2 linked regions of the Rhodopseudomonas palustris HaA2 genome follow. The protein of the gene in region 1 interacts with the protein of each later gene in a pairwise test. Links are inferred from orthologs where the notes say so. Each region holds a gene or a part of one and is shown on either strand. Other genes may lie near its edges. The genes, in order: RPB_RS23400 and ptsN.

Evidence for each region.
Region 2: the proteins of RPB_RS23400 (region 1) and ptsN interact in binary tests that used the Escherichia coli proteins (3 or more experiments, as listed by UniProt). The link is inferred for Rhodopseudomonas palustris HaA2 from one-to-one orthologs.

Annotation. Positions count from the first base shown.
Region 1 is NC_007778.1:5,253,191-5,262,379, reverse strand. What follows is about bases 4,001-7,303. They hold RPB_RS23400 (sensor histidine kinase), read right to left. Parts: upstream 6,904-7,303; coding sequence 4,201-6,903; downstream 4,001-4,200. Other genes in these bases: RPB_RS23395 (K(+)-transporting ATPase subunit C), read right to left, coding at 6,903-7,303; RPB_RS23405 (response regulator), read right to left, coding at 4,001-4,204. Outside these bases: RPB_RS23420 (YccF domain-containing protein), read right to left, coding at 360-764; RPB_RS24425 (hypothetical protein), read left to right, coding at 1,070-1,459; RPB_RS23410 (gamma-glutamyltransferase family protein), read right to left, coding at 1,793-3,385; more of RPB_RS23405, read right to left, coding at 3,512-4,000; more of RPB_RS23395, read right to left, coding at 7,304-7,523; potassium-transporting ATPase subunit KdpB, read right to left, coding at 7,542-9,189. UniProt on the Escherichia coli protein: Member of the two-component regulatory system KdpD/KdpE involved in the regulation of the kdp operon. KdpD may function as a membrane-associated protein kinase that phosphorylates KdpE in response to environmental signals.
Region 2 is NC_007778.1:733,425-742,285, reverse strand. What follows is about bases 2,949-5,923. They hold ptsN (PTS IIA-like nitrogen regulatory protein PtsN), read left to right. Parts: upstream 2,949-4,192; coding sequence 4,193-4,654; downstream 4,655-5,923. Other genes in these bases: RPB_RS03310 (sn-glycerol-3-phosphate import ATP-binding protein UgpC), read right to left, coding at 5,701-5,923; RPB_RS03315 (Hsp20 family protein), read right to left, coding at 5,121-5,546; RPB_RS03320 (DUF1150 family protein), read right to left, coding at 4,804-5,070; hpf (ribosome hibernation-promoting factor, HPF/YfiA family), read left to right, coding at 3,310-3,918; rpoN (RNA polymerase factor sigma-54), read left to right, coding at 2,949-3,254. Also shown: RPB_RS03345 (LptA/OstA family protein), read left to right, coding at 1-424; lptB (LPS export ABC transporter ATP-binding protein), read left to right, coding at 482-1,444; more of rpoN, read left to right, coding at 1,614-2,948; more of RPB_RS03310, read right to left, coding at 5,924-6,795; sn-glycerol-3-phosphate ABC transporter permease UgpE, read right to left, coding at 6,800-7,648; sn-glycerol-3-phosphate ABC transporter permease UgpA, read right to left, coding at 7,648-8,529; RPB_RS03295 (endonuclease domain-containing protein), read right to left, coding at 8,552-8,861. UniProt on the Escherichia coli protein: Seems to have a role in regulating nitrogen assimilation.

The sequences.
Region 1 (9,189 bases):
CCGCGCGTTGCGGAGACACGAACGAAGCGCCCGCGCTCCAGTGGCAGATCCGGCCGTCCGCACGCGCGGGGAAAATGGCGCACCCGACACGATTCGAACGTGTGACCTTTGCCTTCGGAGGGCAACGCTCTATCCAGCTGAGCTACGGGTGCTTCGACTGATCCTGTAGCCGATCGTGGGCGGGACGGCAACGGGCGAGAAAAGCCGCCGGATTTCAGGGGCCTCGGACCACGGGCGGGCGGTACCGCCTGGCGAATCGTCCGAACGCTGCGTTGCCGGGCAGGAGGCGGGCGTGGCGGTGCGGCGTAGCCTGGCATGCGTCCGGTGTGCGCCGACCCGCTGGCCGGTCCGGGCCGGGTTCACGCCGGAACGATTTCCTTGCCGATCGGCCAGAGCGCGATTCCGGCGAGCTTCACGTGCGCCCAGGCGAACGGGATGCCGATGATGGTCACCGCGAGCAGGATCGCGGTGATCAGGTGCCCGAGCGCCAGCCACCAGCCGGCGAAAACCAACCAGATGATATTGCCGAGCAGACCCAGCGGGCCGGTGCCGACATCCTCGCGCCCTGTCACGGTTTCGCGCGGCACCGCCATCTGGCCGAACGGAAACAGCGTATAGGCGGCGATGCTGAAGGACGCCCGCGCCCATGGCAGCCCGATGATCGTGATTGCCATAATGATCGCGGCGATCGCCCAGCCTGCCGCCATCCAGAAGCCGCCGAGTGCGATCCAGAGAATGTTGAGAAGCAGAGAGACCGGCGACATCTGGCGGTTCTTTCGGGGCGGGCGGTGGATGTTGCGCGCGAGTGTCGCCTATTCGCAGGGACATCGTCCAGTCCATCTGCGGGCATCGATACAGCGAAGCCGCCCCGTTTGCGTTGGCCCTGCACCTTCTGCGCCTTCTCACCGTGCCGCGACAGCATGATCGAACGCGTTCACGGGCCGTCATGCGCGCGCCGCAAATGCTCCGACCTGCGCGGCATCGCGAAACGCAAATTCGCCATCGTGGCGGCGAATTGCGGTCAAAGCCGTCGGCCAGTCTGCGCTCACGAAGACAAAGGAACGTTCGCTTGCCCTATACTGTCACGGCGACCCGACAAGATGAAAAAATGCAGAGTGTGCGTAACAGTTCGCTGATCGCGCTCGCCAAGGCCCGGGTTTGGGAGAGCGAAGGCTGGCGCGTGATGATCGCGACGCCGGACGGCCGCCAACACGACATCGCGCAGCTCGACGAACTCACCGCATTCAAACCGGAGAAATTGACGGCGCTGTCCACGATCCTTCCCGCGGATGAGGCCGTGTCCCCCAAGGCCGACACGGTCGACCTTGCTGCGGCCGACAGCCCTGGGTTCCACATTGCGGAGATGCACGGGCCGTGGCCCGACGGGGTCCACGGCCCGTGGCGTCCCCATAGTCAGGACACGGCGACTGTACAGACGGAGGAACTGCTGTCTTCGTAACTGAGGACGTGGTCGCAGTTCCTGCAGCGAAACACCAAAACCCGCCGTCGATGTTGCAGACTCGGCAGACATCCGATCTGCGACATTGCTTCTGAGCAGTTGGGGCACACGGGAACGCCGTCGCGGTTCATGTCGGACAATCTCGGTAGTTGAAAGCCGCAGCCGAACCCTCGGCCGACCGAGTAGTTGAGTAGAACGCCGCGTAACAGCTGCGATCTCGTGGCCGCAATCATGCCATATCGAATCCGTCCATTTCATGTCGGTGCGGCCGCCCTGGTAGTCTCAACAGGCCGCCGCCCGCGTTGTGAATGAGCGAGCCTTATGCAGCCGCGCCTATGCCTCGGCGACCGCGTCACCCCAGGGTTGCGCGACTTCGACCGCGCCACTGTTCTCGGCACCTTCGCGCAGGACGACACTCGGGCAGGCGAATTTCATCGGGAAGGTCTGCCCCCGCGCTTCCTCGTAGTCGAAGCGCTGCGCCAGCGCGTCGCGTGTCGCCTGCGGCAGCCTCACGTCGCCGATCACGACCGCGCCTTCGCTGGCGTCGATCCGCGGCTGATGGATCGCCGCATCGAGATCCATGCCGTAGTCGATCACGAACGATAGCATCTGCGTCACCGCCGGCAGAATGCGCCGGCCGCCCGACGCGCCGAGCGCGAGCCTGCGGCCGTCGGCGGCCTGCGCCAGCACCGGCGTGTAGTTGGTGAGGCAGCGCTTGCCGGGCGCCAGCGAATTCGGGCGGCCCGGCTCGGGATCGAACCACATGATGCCGTTGTTCATCATGATGCCGCTGCTCGGCAGTTCGAATTTCGAGCCGAAGGTCGACAGCAGCGTCTGCGTCACCGCCGCCATGTTGCCGTGGCGATCGACCACCGAGAAATGCGTGGTGCAGGCCGGCGCCAGATGTTCGGCGCCGAGCGCGCGGCGGCCGTCGGCGTCGCCCATGTCGCGCAGCCGCTCGGCATAGGCCGATTGCAGCGCCAGCGCGTAGGTGGCATAGGCCTCCGCATCCGGGGCGCCGCCGTTGGCGTGCAGATTCTGCTGCAGCAGGCGCAGCGTATGCGCCAGCGTCGGACCGGCGGTGAGTTCGGGCGTGGCATACACCGTGCCGCCGCGATACGGGATCTGCAGCGGCTCGCGCAGATGCGCACGGAACGCGGCGAGGTCGTCGACGGTCAACGAGCCGCCATTGGCTTTGATGTCGGCGGCGATGCTGCGCGCCAGCTCGCCCTCGTAGAAATCGCGCGGACCTTGTGCCGCGAGTTGTGCCATCGCCGCCTGCAGCCGCTGCTGCGGCATCTGGACCTTCGCCTTGATGCCCCATGGCGCATGCGGCGGCAGGCCGTCGATCAGATAGGAGGCCGCGCTCGACTCGTAACGGCGCAGATCCGCGGCGACGCTGCCGATCATCAGCGTCGTCCACCAGTCGATCGCGAGGCCTTCGCCGGCGAGCGCGATGCTCGGCGCAATCAGTTCCTTCCACGGCAATTTCGCGTGGCGGCGATGCGCTTCCTCCATGCCGGCGACGACGCCGGGCACCGCGACCGAGCCCGGTCCGTGCAGGTTGCGATCATCCTTCACCCGCGGCCACGGAAACAGATCGGACGCGGCGCCCGCGCCGGTCAGCGGATAGTCCTCGGTGCGCAGGCTGAGAGGCGCGCACATGCCGTAGTCGATCACTTCGTATGTGTCCTCGGCGGCGCGATACAGCACCATGGCGCCGCCGCCGCCGATCCCGCTCATCCACGGCTCCAGCACACCCAGCGCAAACGTGGTCGCGATCACCGCATCGACGCAGTCGCCGCCCGCCGCCAGCACCTCGGCGCCGACCTCCGCCGCCTTGCGCGACTGGGCGGCGACGATGCCGCCCTTGGACACGACGGCGGGCTTGCGGAATTGCTGCAGGTTGCTGAACTGGTCGGCCATGGCGGGCTGTTGCTTTCGTTGATGTCTTCGAGGATGGCGAGGCCGCGCGCGCGGCGGTCCGGCATCAAACACAGCAACCAGCGCGCCGGCAATCCTCACGCGCGGAACCCTGCCTTGCGCGGAGACTCAGCCTGCGTCGCCGATCCGATAGCCGATGCCGGGCTCGGTCAGGATGATCCGCGGCTCGTCGGCATGCGCTTCGATCTTCTGGCGCAACTGGCCGATATAGACCCGCAGATATTGCGTGTCCGAGGTGTGCGCCGGTCCCCACACCGCTGCGAGAATCTGCCGGTGGGTGACGACGCGGCCGGCGTGCCGCACCAGGAAGGCCAGCAGTTCGAATTCCTTCGGCGTCAGCTTGATCTCGTCGCCGTCGCGGGTGACGCGGTGGCGAACTGCGTCGATCTCGATGCCGCCGACCGACAGCGCGGCGGGCTCGGCGTTGCGCTGCATCCGGTGGCGTAACGCTGCGCGCATCCGCGCCATCAGTTCGCCGGAGTTGAACGGCTTGTTGACGTAGTCGTCGGCGCCGAGGTCGAGCGACTCGATCTTCTCGGCTTCGCGCTCGCGCGCGGACAGGACCAGGATCGGCAGATCCGACCAGGCGCGGACCTGCCGGATGACGTCCTTGCCGTCGCCGTCGGCGAGGCCGAGATCGAGCAGCACAATGTCGGGCGCATCCGCGGCGACCCGCTTGATCGCCTCGGTGACGGTCGCGGCGTGCGAGACGTCGTAGCCGTTGGCTTCCAGCGCCGGCTTGAGAAAGCGCAGGATCGCCGGTTCGTCGTCGACCACCAGCACGCGCGATTTCACGCTCATGGCTGCGGCGTCTCCTGTGTCCTGTCGCGCATGAAGGTGAGCACGAAGCGCGTGCCGTGCCCGTTCGCGACGGGGCTGAGCGCGGACACCGCGCCGCCATGCGCTTCCATGATTCCCTTGGCGATGGCCAGTCCCAATCCGACGCCCTGGCCGCGACTCGAGGACGGCGCGGTGCCGCTGGCGCTGCGCACGAAGCGATCGAAGATGCGCGGCAGATCGGCCACGGCAACGCCCGGGCCGTCGTCGGTGACGCGCAGCTTCACCGATGACGCGTCGTTCTCGGCGTCGATCAGGATGTGCGACGTTGGCGGCGTGTGCGCAACGGCATTGGCGACGATGTTGCCGAGCGCCTGTTCGACCAGCGCCGCGTCGGCCCGCACCAGCGGACTATCGGCCGGGCAGTCGAGGTCTATGTGTTGCGCCGCGCCGCGCCGCCGTGCCGCTTCGATCACGCGTGCGGCGATCTCGCGCAGATCGACCCAGTCGCGGCGCAGTTCGAGCGCGCCGGATTCGATCCGGGTGATCGACAACAGGTTGCGCACCATCTCGTCGAGGCCTTCGGCCTCCTCGCGGATATTGGCGAGCAGGTCGCGGGTCGCGGCGTCGTCGAGCTTGTCGCCAAAGGTGGACAGACTGGTGGCCGAGCCGAGGATCGAGGACAGCGGTGTGCGGAAGTCGTGCGAAATCGAAGCCAGCAAGGTGTTGCGGACGCGCTCGGTCTCGGTCGCCGTCCGCGCCCTCACCATGTCGCGCGTCAATGCGGCGCGCTCCAGCGCGGCCGCGGTCTGTTCGGTGAGTGTATCGAGCAGTGCCTGGGCCTCGGAGTCGAGCGCAGCGCTGTCCTTCTTCTGCATCACGCCGATCACGCCGTAGGTGGTGGCGCCGGTGCGCACCGGCAGGAAACGCCACGGCACGATCGGCAGCGTGCCGGTGTCGAAGCCGGCGGGTTCATTGTGGGTGAAGGCCCAACGTGCCGCCATCATCGCCGCCTCGTCGAGTGCGTCCTCCGGCGGCCAGGCTGCGGCCAGCACCAGATCGTCCTCGCGCGGCAGCATCACCATCACCGGGCGGCCCAGGCTGGCGTGGATTTCGCTCGCCGCGCCTTCGGCGATATCATCGCTGGTGGCGAGCCCCGACAACCGGCGGGTGAACTCGTAGAGTCTCCGCATCGCCCGAACCCGGCCTGCGGAGATCCGCGCTTGATCACGCAGCCGGCCGGCAAGCGTCGCGGCGACGATCGCGACCACCAGATACATCAGCAGCGCCAGCAGTTCGTAGGGCTCCGCGACGGTGAAGGTGTAGAGCGGGGCGATGAAGAAGAAATTGTAAGTGAAGAACGACAGCACCGAGGCGAAGATCGCCGGGCCGACACCGGACTTCACCGCGCTGAACAGCACCGCCATCAGGAACACCACCGACAGGCTCGCCGTCGGGATCGCCTGTGCGAACGCCTTGCCGACCGCCACCGCGCCGGCGACCGCGACGGTCGCATAGACAAAATGCGCCGGCTTGGACGCATTCAGCCGTGCCGCGAGCGAGCGGCTGTCGCGTTCGGCGGGTTCCCCCTGCACCGGCACCAGATGGATGGCGATGTCGGTCGAGCGCTGCATCAATTGCTGCGGCAGCGAGCCCGCGAGCCATTGCCGCAGCGCGCCGCCGCGGGCGCGGCCGATCACCATCTGGGTGACGTTTTCGAAACGGGCGAAGCGCAGCAGCTCGTCGGGAATGTCGTTGCCGGTCAGCGTATGGGTCTCGGCGCCGAGACTCTCGGCGAGCTTCAGCGCCTCGTCGATCTGCCGGCGCGCCGCGGAGTCGGGATTGACGCCGGAGCGTTCGACCGTCACCGCGATCCACGGCGCGTCCATCAGGTCGGCGAGCCGCTTGGCGGTGCGCACCACGCCGGGCGAGCCGGTGTCCGGACCGACGCAGGCGAGGATGCGCTCGCCGGCGGCCCACGGCCCTTCGATCGCGTGCGCCTGCATCCGCTCGACCAAAGCGGCGTCGACCCGCTCGGCGGCGCGGCGCATCGCCAGTTCGCGCAGCGCGGTGAGATTCTGCGGCTTGAAGAAGCTCTCGACCGCGCGCGCCGCGGTGTCCTGGACGTAGACCTTGCCCTGGGCGAGGCGTTTCAGCAGTTCGTCCGGCGGCAGGTCGACCAGCACGATCTCGTCGGCACGGTCGAACGCCTTGTCGGGCACCGTCTCGCGCACGCGGATCTTGCTGATCTTCAGCACGACGTCGTTGAGGCTTTCGAGATGCTGGATGTTCAGCGTGGTCCAGACGTCGATGCCGGCGGCGAGCAGTTCGTCGATGTCCTGCCAGCGCTTCGGATGGCGGCTGCCCGGCACGTTGGTGTGGGCGTATTCGTCGACCAGCAGCAACGAAGGCTTGCGCGCCAGCGCGCCGTCGAGGTCGAATTCGCGCATCACCCGGTTGCGATAAACGATCGGGTGCCGCGACAGCACTTCGATGCCCTGCAGCAAGTGTTCGGTCTCGAGCCTGCCATGGGTCTCGATCAATCCCGCCACCACGTCACGGCCGCCATCCCGCTCGCTGCGCGCAGCAGACAGCATCGCATAGGTCTTGCCGACGCCGGGCGCGGCGCCGACAAAGATCTTGAGCCGGCCGCGCCCTTCCTTGCCGGCGAGGGCCAGCAGGGCGTCGGGTGAAGCGCGTGCGGTGGCGGTCGAGGTCGACATCAGGAGCCCGGCTGGTTCTGTGCCTGCATCTTATCGAGGGCCAGGTTTAATTTCAGTACGTTGACGCGCGGCTCGCCGAGGACGCCGAGATCGCGGCCGGTGGCCTGGCTTTCCACCAGGGCGCGCACCCTGGCTTCGGGCAGATTGCGGGCTTTGGCGACGCGCGGCACCTGGAACAGCGCCGCCTCCGGCGAGACGTCGGGATCGAGGCCGCTGCCGGAGGTGGTCACGAGATCGACCGGGACCGCCGCGCCGGGATTTTCCTGCTTGAGCGCCGCCATGTCGCTCGCAAGCCGGTCGGCGAGCGCCTTGCTGGTCGGGCCGAGATTGGAGCCCATCGAGTTGGCGGCATTGTAGGGGGCAGGTACCGACTTGGCCGGATCCTGCGGATCCGGCGCGGTGGTCGCAGACGGCCGGCCGTGGAAGTACTTGGGCTCGGTGAACGATTGGCCGATCAGCGCGGAGCCGATCACCTGGTTGTTCTGCGTGATCAGGCTGCCATTGGCCTGGGTCGGGAAGGCGACCTGCGCGATGCCGGTCATCGCCAGCGGATAGATCAGGCCGGTGAGGCAGGCGAGCGCTGCGAACGACACGATCGCGGGACGGATTTCTTTCAACATGGCGTCACCTTTTCGGGTTCAGGCGAGATGCAGGGCGGTCACCGCGAGATCGATGACCTTGATTCCGATGAACGGCAGCACCAGGCCGCCGAGGCCGTAGATCAGCAGATTGCGCCGCAGCAGCGCCGCCGCGCCGACGGGGCGATAGGTCACGCCCTTCAGGGCCAGGGGGATCAGCGCGATGATGATCAGCGCGTTGAACACGATCGCCGACAGGATCGCGCTCTGCGGCGTCGACAGCCCCATCACGTTGAGCGCGCCGAGTTGCGGGTAGAACGCCACGAACATCGCCGGGATGATGGCGAAATATTTGGCGACGTCGTTGGCGATCGAAAAGGTGGTCAGCGCACCGCGCGTCATCAGAAGCTGTTTTCCGATCTCCACCACCTCGATCAGCTTGGTCGGGTCGGAGTCGAGGTCCACCATGTTGCCGGCCTCGCGCGCCGCCTGGGTGCCGCTCTGCATCGCCACGCCGACGTCGGCTTGCGCCAGTGCGGGGGCGTCGTTGGTGCCGTCGCCGCACATCGCGATCAGCCGGCCGTTGGCCTGCTCGCTGCGGATGTAGCGCAGCTTGTCCTCGGGGGTGGCCTGCGCGATGAAGTCGTCGACGCCGGCTTCCGAGGCGATCGAGGCCGCGGTGACCGGATTGTCGCCGGTGATCATCACCGTCTTGATCCCCATCCGGCGCAGCGCCGCGAAGCGCTCCTTGACGTCCGGCTTGACCACGTCCTTGAGGTGGATGACGCCGAGCAGCCGACCGCCTTCCGCCAGTCCAAGCGGTGTTCCGCCGGCGCGGGCGATGCGGTCGACCGCCGCGCGGAACGCCGGCGGCTCGGCGATATCGGCGCCGGATTCGTCGCGGACGAATTTCAGGATCGAATCGACCGCACCCTTGCGCAGGTTGCGCCCGTCGAGATCGACGCCGGACAGCCGCGTCATCGCCGAGAACGCGATGAAACTCGCGGCGCCGGGCACCGCAACGTTGGCGAGGCCGTGCTTCTCTTGCGCCAGCGTCACGATCGAGCGGCCTTCCGCGGTCTCATCGGCCTGGCTCGCCAGCAGCGCGGCCTCCGCCGCCTCGGTGTCGCTGACGCCCGGCACCGGGATGATTTCCGAGGCCAGGCGATTGCCGAAGGTGATGGTGCCGGTCTTGTCGAGCAGCAGCGTATCGATGTCGCCGGCGGCCTCCACCGCGCGACCGGACATCGCCAGCACATTGAAGCGCACCAGCCGGTCCATGCCGGCGATGCCGATCGCCGACAGCAGCGCGCCGATCGTGGTCGGGATCAGCGTCACGAACAGCGCCACCAGCACGATCACCGAGATCGAGCCGCCGGCGTAGGTCGCGAAACTCGGAATGGTCACGGTGGCGAACACGAAGATGATGGTGAGGCCGACCAGCAGGATGTTGAGGGCGATCTCGTTCGGCGTCTTCTGGCGCTCGGCGCCTTCGACCAGTCCGATCATGCGGTCGAGAAACGACGAACCGGCCGCCGCGGTGATCTTCACGACGATGCGGTCCGAGATCACATTGGTGCCGCCGGTGACCGCAGAGCGGTCGCCGCCGGATTCGCGGATCACCGGGGCGGATTCGCCGGTCACTGCGGCCTCGTTGACCGAGGCGATGCCTTCGATGATGTCGCCGTCGCCCGGGATGGTGTCGCCT
Region 2 (8,861 bases), 4.5 Mb from region 1 along the record:
CGACACCACCATGACGTCGAAGAGCCTCGTGGTGTTCTACGATCAGGATCAGCCCGACGCTGCCGCCAAGCCGCAGGCCAAGCGCAAGACGATGCCGGCGGCCACGCCCGGCCCCGGCGGCGCCTCGGCGATCCGCAGGCTCGAAGCCAAGGGCAATGTCGTCGTCACCCAGAAGGATCAGGTGGTGACCGGCGACAGCGCGGTGTTCGACACCAAGACCAATCTAGTGACGATGCTCGGAAACGTCGTGCTGACCCAGGCCAAAAACGTGGTCCGCGGCGACCGGCTGATCGTCGACATGACCACCGGCGTGTCACGGGTCGAATCCAACAGCGGCCGCGTGCAGGGGTTGTTCCAATCGTCGGGCAGCGGCGCTGGCGGACCGCTCGGCATCGGACCGCCGACGGCGGGCCAGAAGAAATGACCGCGCAATGGCTTCGAACAATGGTGCGGTGCCCGGCAGGGCCTGATCGGTAGCGACATGGTGGATCTTCTCGGCATGTTCCGTCGGCGCGCCCCGAAACAACCTTCGGGCTTCGGGCGCCCGCGTGCGGACATTACCGCGCTGCGCGGCGACGTCGGCGACCTGCTGACCGCGCCGGTGCGCGACGCACCGCCGATCGCGCGGGCGGCCGGACACGATGCGCCGCTCGCTTCCACGCCGGCCCAGCCGCGTCCGCGCCGGCCGGCTGCCGCGGCGGCCCAGAGACGCGAAAGCCATAGCGGCTACCTGGCGGTGCATCGCGTCGAGAAGAGCTTCGGCACCCGCAAGATCGTGCGCGGCGTCAGCATCTATGTCCGCCGCGGCGAAGCGGTCGGCCTGCTCGGACCGAACGGTGCCGGCAAGACCACCGTGTTCTACATGATCACCGGGCTGATCAAGGCCGACCGCGGCGCGATCGAACTCGACGGCCACGACGTCACCAAGCTGCCGATGTATCAGCGCGCCCGCCTCGGCATCGGCTATCTGCCGCAGGAAGCCTCGATCTTCCGCGGGCTGAATGTCGAGCAGAACATTTTGGCGGTGCTCGAGGCGGTCGAGCCGGACAAGCGCAAGCGCGAGGCCGAACTCGACAATCTGCTGCACGAGTTCAATATCGAACGCTTGCGCAAATCGCCGTCGATCGCGCTGTCCGGTGGCGAGCGTCGTCGCGTCGAAATCGCCCGCGCGCTGGCGAGCCGTCCCAACTACATGCTGCTCGACGAGCCGTTCGCCGGCATCGACCCGATCGCCGTCGGCGATATTCAGGATTTGGTCCGACACCTGACCAATCGTGGTATTGGGGTGCTAATTACCGACCACAACGTCCGCGAAACGCTCGGCCTCACCGACCGCGCCTACATCGTCTATGCCGGCGAGATCCTCACCGAGGGCAGCCCCGAAGAAATCGTCAACAATCCCGACGTCCGGCGGCTTTACCTTGGCGAAGAATTCCGCCTGTAAGCGGTTGCAGTTTCGGGACCGACGCGGCATGCTTGCGTTGCCTTGCTCGCCCCGCGCTGGATCGCCGCTGGTGGCCCCCTACTCCGAATTTCCAATTCGTCAAGGCGTGTACATCAGCCGCGGAAAGGCGTAAGCAAGAAACGGACCAACTTGGATCGTTCCTGCCGCCATGGCACTAACTCAACGCCTCGAGTTCCGACAGTCACAGTCGCTGGTGATGACGCCGCAGCTGATGCAGGCGATCAAGCTGCTGCAACTGTCGAATCTGGACCTCGCGACCTTCGTCGAGGACGAACTCGAGAAAAACCCCCTGCTGGACCGGGCCAGTGACAACGCCGAACCGCCGGTCGCCGGCGAGGCAGTGATGGAGCGCGCCGAGGCCAGCGGCGACGATTTCGGCGGGAGCGAGAGCAGCGGAGACGGCTCTGACTTCTCCGACGGCGTCGGCAGCGACTCGTTCGAGCCGGGCGCCGAGGATTGGATGCACCGCGACCTCGGCAGCCGCAGCGAGATCGAGCAGACGCTCGATACCGGCATGGAAAACGTGTTTCCGGAAGAGCCGGCCGAGGCCGCCGCCCGCGCCGCGCAGGACGCGGCTCCAGCCTCCTACACCGAATGGGGCGGCGGCGCCTCCAGCGACGAGGGCTACAATCTCGAGGCCTTCGTCGCCGCCGAAACCTCCCTGGCCGATCGCCTCGCCGAGCAGCTTGCGGTGGCGCTCACCGCGCCGTCGCAGCGCATGATCGGCCAATATCTGATCGACCTCGTGGATGACGCCGGATATCTGCCGCCCGACCTCGGTGACGCCGCGGAGCGTCTCGGCACCACCCAGGCCGAAGTCGAAGCCGTCGTCGCCGTTCTGCAGACCTTCGATCCGCCGGGGATCTGCGCGCGCTCGCTGGCCGAATGCCTGGCGATCCAGTTGCGCGAACTCGACCGGTTCGACCCGGCGATGCAGGCTTTGGTCGAGAATCTGGATCTCCTCGCCAAGCGCGACATCGCCAGCCTCCGCAAGCTCTGCGGCGTCGACGACGAGGATCTCGCCGATATGATCGGCGAAATCCGCCATCTCGACCCGAAGCCGGGTCTGAAATTCGCATCGTCGCGGGTGCAGACCGTGGTGCCGGACGTGTTCGTCCGCCCCGGCCCGGACGGCGGCTGGCTGGTCGAACTCAACAGCGACACGCTGCCGAAGGTGCTGGTCAACCAGTCCTATTACTCCGAACTGTCGAAGACGATCCGCAAGGACGGCGACAAGTCGTACTTCTCCGACTGCCTGCAGAACGCCACCTGGCTGGTGCGCGCGCTCGACCAGCGTGCCCGCACCATCCTGAAAGTGGCGACCGAGATCGTGCGCCAGCAGGACGGCTTCTTCACCCACGGCGTCGCGCATCTGCGGCCGCTGAATCTGAAGGCGGTGGCCGACGCGATCCAGATGCACGAATCCACGGTATCGCGCGTGACCGCCAACAAATACATGGCGACCAATCGGGGCACGTTCGAACTCAAGTATTTCTTTACCGCTTCGATCGCTTCCGCCGACGGCGGCGAGGCGCATTCGGCCGAAGCCGTGCGCCATCACATCCGGCAGTTGATCGACGGCGAAGAGCCGACCGCCATCCTGTCGGACGACACCATCGTCGAACGGCTGCGCGAAGCCGGCATCGAGATTGCGCGCCGCACCGTCGCGAAGTATCGCGAGGCGATGCGGATCCCGTCGTCGGTGCAGCGGCGGCGCGACAAGCAGAGCATGCTCGGCACGGCCCTGGCGGCGCCCGCCGATCGGTCCCGCGACACCGCTCCGGCTTGATTACGCCGCTGCTCGGACTACTGTCATTACCCCCAAGGACGAAACGAGGCATCCCATGACTTTTCGGGTCTCCGGCAAAAGCATCAGCGTCGGCGAAGCCCTGCGCGGCCGCGTCAGCGAGCGCACCGAAGAAGTGCTGCGCAAGTATTTCGACGGCAATTATTCGGGCCACATCACGCTGAGCAAGGACGGCTTCGGCTTCCGCACCGACTGCTCGCTGCATCTCGATTCCGGCATCACGCTGGAAGCCGAATCGAACGCCGCCGATGCCTATGCGAGCGCCGATCAGGCGCTGCTGCAGATCGAGAAGCGACTGCGTCGCTACAAGAGCCGGCTGAAGGATCGATCCGCGCGCAAGGCGCATGCGGAGGCCAGCGCGCTGGCCGAACTGACCGCGCCGGTGGACATGCCGAGCTACATCATCGAAGCGCCCGGCGACGAGGAACATCACGAGGACGCCTACAACCCGGTGATCATCGCCGAGGCCACCACCGCGATGAAGCGGTTCTCGGTGAGCGAAGCCGTGGTCGAACTCGACCTCACCGGCGCCCCGGTGCTGGTGTTCCTTCATGGCAGTTCGGGACGGGTCAACATCATCTACCGGCGCGCCGACGGCAACATCGGCTGGATCGATCCGCCGGCGCTGAACGGCGCCGCGGCCTGACGGAGCGGCGGCGGAGCCGGCCGGAGGTTGCGGCGAGATCGGGCATTGACGCCCGCCGACGCCTCTGCCTATGGTCCGCCGCCTTCCGACGCCGGTCCGGAACGGCCGGAGTTTGCGACCGCTGGCAGGGATGGTAGATTAGCTAGGTTGATGATTTCAGGGATGTTTTCCCCAAGCTACGGAACAGCTCGGCGGACCTCTGGAATTCGAGCTTGACGCCGCCTCCCCCTGTCCTATTTCACACTGACCGCACATCACATCCTCGGAACGCCGCATGACGATTACCGATCTGGTCGCGCCCGAGGCCGTTATCCCGGCGTTGAAAGTCATCAGCAAGAAGCAGGCGCTGCAGGAACTCTCTGCGCGCGCCGCGGAACTCACCGGCCAGAACGAACGCTCGGTGTTCGAGGTCCTGCTGCAGCGCGAGAAGCTCGGCACCACCGCGGTCGGATACGGTGTGGCGATTCCGCACGGCAAGCTGCCGAAGCTCGAGCGGCTGTACGGCCTGTTCGCGCGCCTGGAACGCCCGATCGATTTCGAAGCGATGGACGGCCAGCCGGTCGATCTGATCTTTCTGCTGTTGGCCCCCGAAGGGGCCGGCGCCGACCATCTCAAGGCGCTGGCGCGGATCGCCCGCCTGCTCCGCGACCAGGATGTCGCCAAGAAGTTGCGCGCCTCCCGCGACGCGCAGGCGATCTACTCGGTGCTGGCGCTGCCGCCCGCTACGGCCGCATAGTTCGCGGCCGCACCGCGGCTGCTCGGGATTCCATTCAGCATTGCGGAAGATCGGCGCCGGCTCGAGCGCACGCGGGGCAGTATCGATGCGGGCCGCCTACGCGGGACCCGTCGCCGGGCGCCCGCGTCGCGCAATGCGAACGTCAGCGTTCAGTGAACGCTGACGGCCTGCAGCTCCTGGCTCCAGGCATTGGCAACCGCCGATTCGCGGCTGTCGGTCAGCATGATCGGCGTGCCGTCGGCCGAATGCAGCGCAAACAGCTTGATGCCCGGCGCGATATGCGGCGCCTGCGGGAACAGCCCGGGGACATCCTCCGAACGAATCTGCTTCACATAGGCGATATGACCTTCGCCCAGATGCGCCAGCGCTTCCGGCGTGACGCTGGCATTGTCGTGATTTGTGCCCATTCCAGTCATGGTCTCGACTCCTCTGTCAGACTAAGCGGTCGAGTCCGCTACTCGTTCCATTATTCATGTTCCGTGATGGCGATTGTCTTAATGACCCGCTCCGGCTCCGGCCGGACCAGATCGACGGACAACAACCCGTTCTTCAAATCCGCGCCCAGCACCTGCATCCCTTCCGCCAGCACGAAGGTGCGCTGGAAGTGTCGCGCGGCGATGCCGCGATGGATGTATTGCCGGGTCTTGTCATCCTGCTGCCGGCCCCGGATGACGAGTTGATTTTCCTCAATCGTGACATCGAGTTGATCACGGGTAAAACCCGCCACCGCGAGCGTGATCCGGAGTCGTTCCGGATCGCCATTGCCGCGCTCGCAGCGCTCGATGTTGTAGGGAGGATACCCGTCGGCACCTTTCACGACGCGGTCGAGCGCACGCTCGATCTCGTCGAATCCCAGCAGAAAGGGACTTGATAACGTGGGAACACGAGACATCACAAAGTCCTCTCGAAGCGACTTTGAGGGGGTCCTTACGGCACCCCTGACCGTGCGGCACCTCGCCGTCCGGTCACAGCCAATATGGGCAATCCGGCACGCGCGTTCAAGAAGGCCGAAACAACGAATTTCGCCAGTGGGTTAGGCGAAGGGCTCAGAGCTCGATCCGGCGCCTTCCGTCGGCACTGAACAAATGCAGGTGTTGCGGCAAAGCCGTGGCAAACATGTGATCGCCGATCGCCGGCGCATCCTGGCCCGGGACCCGGACGATGATGTCGTCCGGTGGCAGTTCTCCCGGCTTGGAACTGACCGCGGTCGGGTCGCCAGCGCGCGACCGGGTCCCGTAGATGAAAGTTTCCGGCCCGACCCGCTCGATCGCCTCGACGGTGAGGTCGAGCGACAGCCCGTCCGTCGCTGCGGGCTCCCGTGAGATTACCAGGTCCTCGGGGCGGACGCCGAGAATGCCGGCCCCGGTCGCGGCGTTGCCGAACCGGGCGCGGACGCCCTCGGCGTCGAGCAGCATCAGGTTCATCGGTGGCGCGCCGATGAAGGAGGCGACGAAGGTCGTCGCCGGACGGGCGTAGACCTCCAGCGGCGAGCCGATCTGCTCGACGACGCCGGCGTTCATCACCACCAGAATATCCGCCAGCGTCATCGCCTCGAGCTGGTCGTGAGTGACGTAGATCGCGGTGGTGCCGAGCCGGCGCTGCAGCTTGCGGATCTCGACCCGCATCGCCACCCGCAGCTTGGCGTCGAGGTTGGACAACGGCTCGTCGAACAGGAACACTTTGGGCTGGCGCACGATGGCGCGGCCCATCGCGACACGCTGGCGCTGGCCGCCGGAGAGTTGCCGCGGCTTGCGGTCGAGCATGGTGCCGATCTCGAGAATCCGCGCCGCCTCCTGCACCCGCGCGTCGATCTCGGGCTTGGGCATGCCGCGATTGCGCAGGCCGTAGGCCATGTTGTTGTAGACGCTCATATGCGGATACAGCGCGTAGTTCTGGAACACCATCGCGATATCGCGATCGGCCGGCTCGATCTGGTTGACGATTCGGCCGCCGATGTCGATCTCGCCGGCCGTGATCGTCTCCAGCCCCGCCACCATCCGCAGCAGCGTGGACTTGCCGCATCCGGAGGGCCCGACCAGCACGCAGAACTGGCCGTCGCCGACCTCGAAATCGACGCCCTTGATGGCTTCGAAGCCGCCCGGATATGTCTTGCGGACGTTGCGGAGAACGACGTTGGCCACGATGCTACTTCTCCGTCTCGACCAGTCCGCGCACGAACAGTTTCTGCATCAGCACCACCACCGCGACCGGCGGCAGCATCGCCAGCACCGCGGTCGCCATCACCACCGGCCATTCGGTCAGCGCGTCCGACGTCACGATCATCTTGCGGATGCCGATCTGAATCGTCTGCATATCGTCGCGCGTGGTGATCAGCAGCGGCCACAGATACTGGTTCCAGCCGAGGATGAACAGGATCACGAACAGCGCCGCCATATTGGTGCGCGACAGCGGCAGTAGCGTATCCCAGAAGAACCGGAACGGCCCCGCGCCGTCGATCCGCGATGCCTCCAGCAATTCGTCCGGCACCGTCATGAAGAACTGCCGGAACAGCAGCGTCGCGGTCGCCGAGGCGATCAGCGGCAGCGTCAGCCCGGCATAGCTGTCGAGCAGATTGAGGTCGGCAACGATCTTGTAGGTCGGATAGATCCGGACCTCGACCGGCAGCATCAGGGTGATGAAGATCAGCCAGAAGATCGTCATCCGGAACGGAAACCGGAAATACACGATCGCATAGGCCGAGATCAGCGAGATCGCGATCTTGCCGACCGCAATCAGCATCGCCATCACGAAGGAATTGAACAGCATGGTGCCGACCGGCTCGCGGGTGGTACCCGAACTGCCGACGAACAACGTCCTGTAGTAGGTCTCGAGGAAATGCCCGCCCGGCAGCAGCGACATCTGGCCGTTGGCGATGGTGGCATTGTCCTGGGTCGAGGCGATGAAGGCGATGTAGACCGGAAACGCGACGATCAGCACGCCGACCCACAGGATCAGATGCGGCAGCAGGTTTCCGAATCTGCGGTGCTCGACCATCAGTAGTTCACCTTGCGTTCGACGAAGCGGAACTGGAACGCGGTGAGCGCGATGACGATGCCCATCAGGATCACCGACTGCGCCGCCGAGCTGCCGAGATTGCCGCCGAGCAGGCCGTCGCTGTAGACCTTGTAGACCAGCGTCTCGGTGGCCTTGGCCGGGCCGCCGCGGGTCATGGTGTCGATGATGCCGAAGGTTTCGAAGAAGGCGTAGACGATGTTGACGACGATCAGGAAGAAGATCGTCGGCGACAGCAGCGGGAACACGATGGTCCAGAACCGCCGCATCGGCCGCGCGCCGTCGATCGCCGCCGCCTCGATGACGCTTCCCGGGATCGCCTGCAGCCCGGCGAGGAAGAACAGGAAATTGTAGGAGATCTGCTTCCACGCCGCGGCGAGGATGATCAGCGTCGCGGCCTGGTTGCCGTCGAGCAGCGGGTTCCAGTCGACGCCGATCGCGCGCAGGCCGTGGGCGATCACGCCGAGCGAGGGGTTGAGCATGAAGATCCACAGCACGCCGACCACCGGCGGCGCCACCGCGTAGGGCCAGATCAGCAGGGTGCGATAGAACATCGAGCCGCGCAGCGGCCGGTCGGCCATCACCGCCAGCAGCAGCGCCAGCGACAGCGACGACACCGCGATCAGGACCGAAAACACGAAGGTGCGCAGGATGGCGCTGAAGTAGTCCGGGTCGGCCAGCAGCTCCTGGTAATTCTCGAACCAGACGAAAGTGGTCGACAGCCCGAACGCATCCTGCAGCAGGAACGACTGCGCCACTGCCTGCAGCGCCGGCCAATAGAAGAACACCAGCACCACCGCGAGCTGCGGCAGCACCAGCCAATAGGGCAGGAATTTGGATTGAAAGACGGCGTTCTTCAGCATCGTGCGGACTGCTTGAGCATGATCAGCTCCCCTCCCCCCGCTCTTGCGGCGGGGAGGGGTCGGGGGTGGGGGGCGCCGCGCGCACGGCGTCTACGATGATCTGCATGACGCCGTCGATGTTGTTCAGAACATCGTTATTCCAGAACCTGAGCACGCGATAGCCCGCGGCCTCGAGATAGCCCGTTCGAACGACGTCGGAGTTCGATCCGGCGTGCTGGCCTCCGTCGATTTCGATGACCAGTCGGAGGGCATGGCAGGCAAAGTCCGCAAAGTATGGGCCGATCGTCGCTTGCCGGCGGAAATGGGCCTCGGCAAAGCCCGGTCGACGCAGG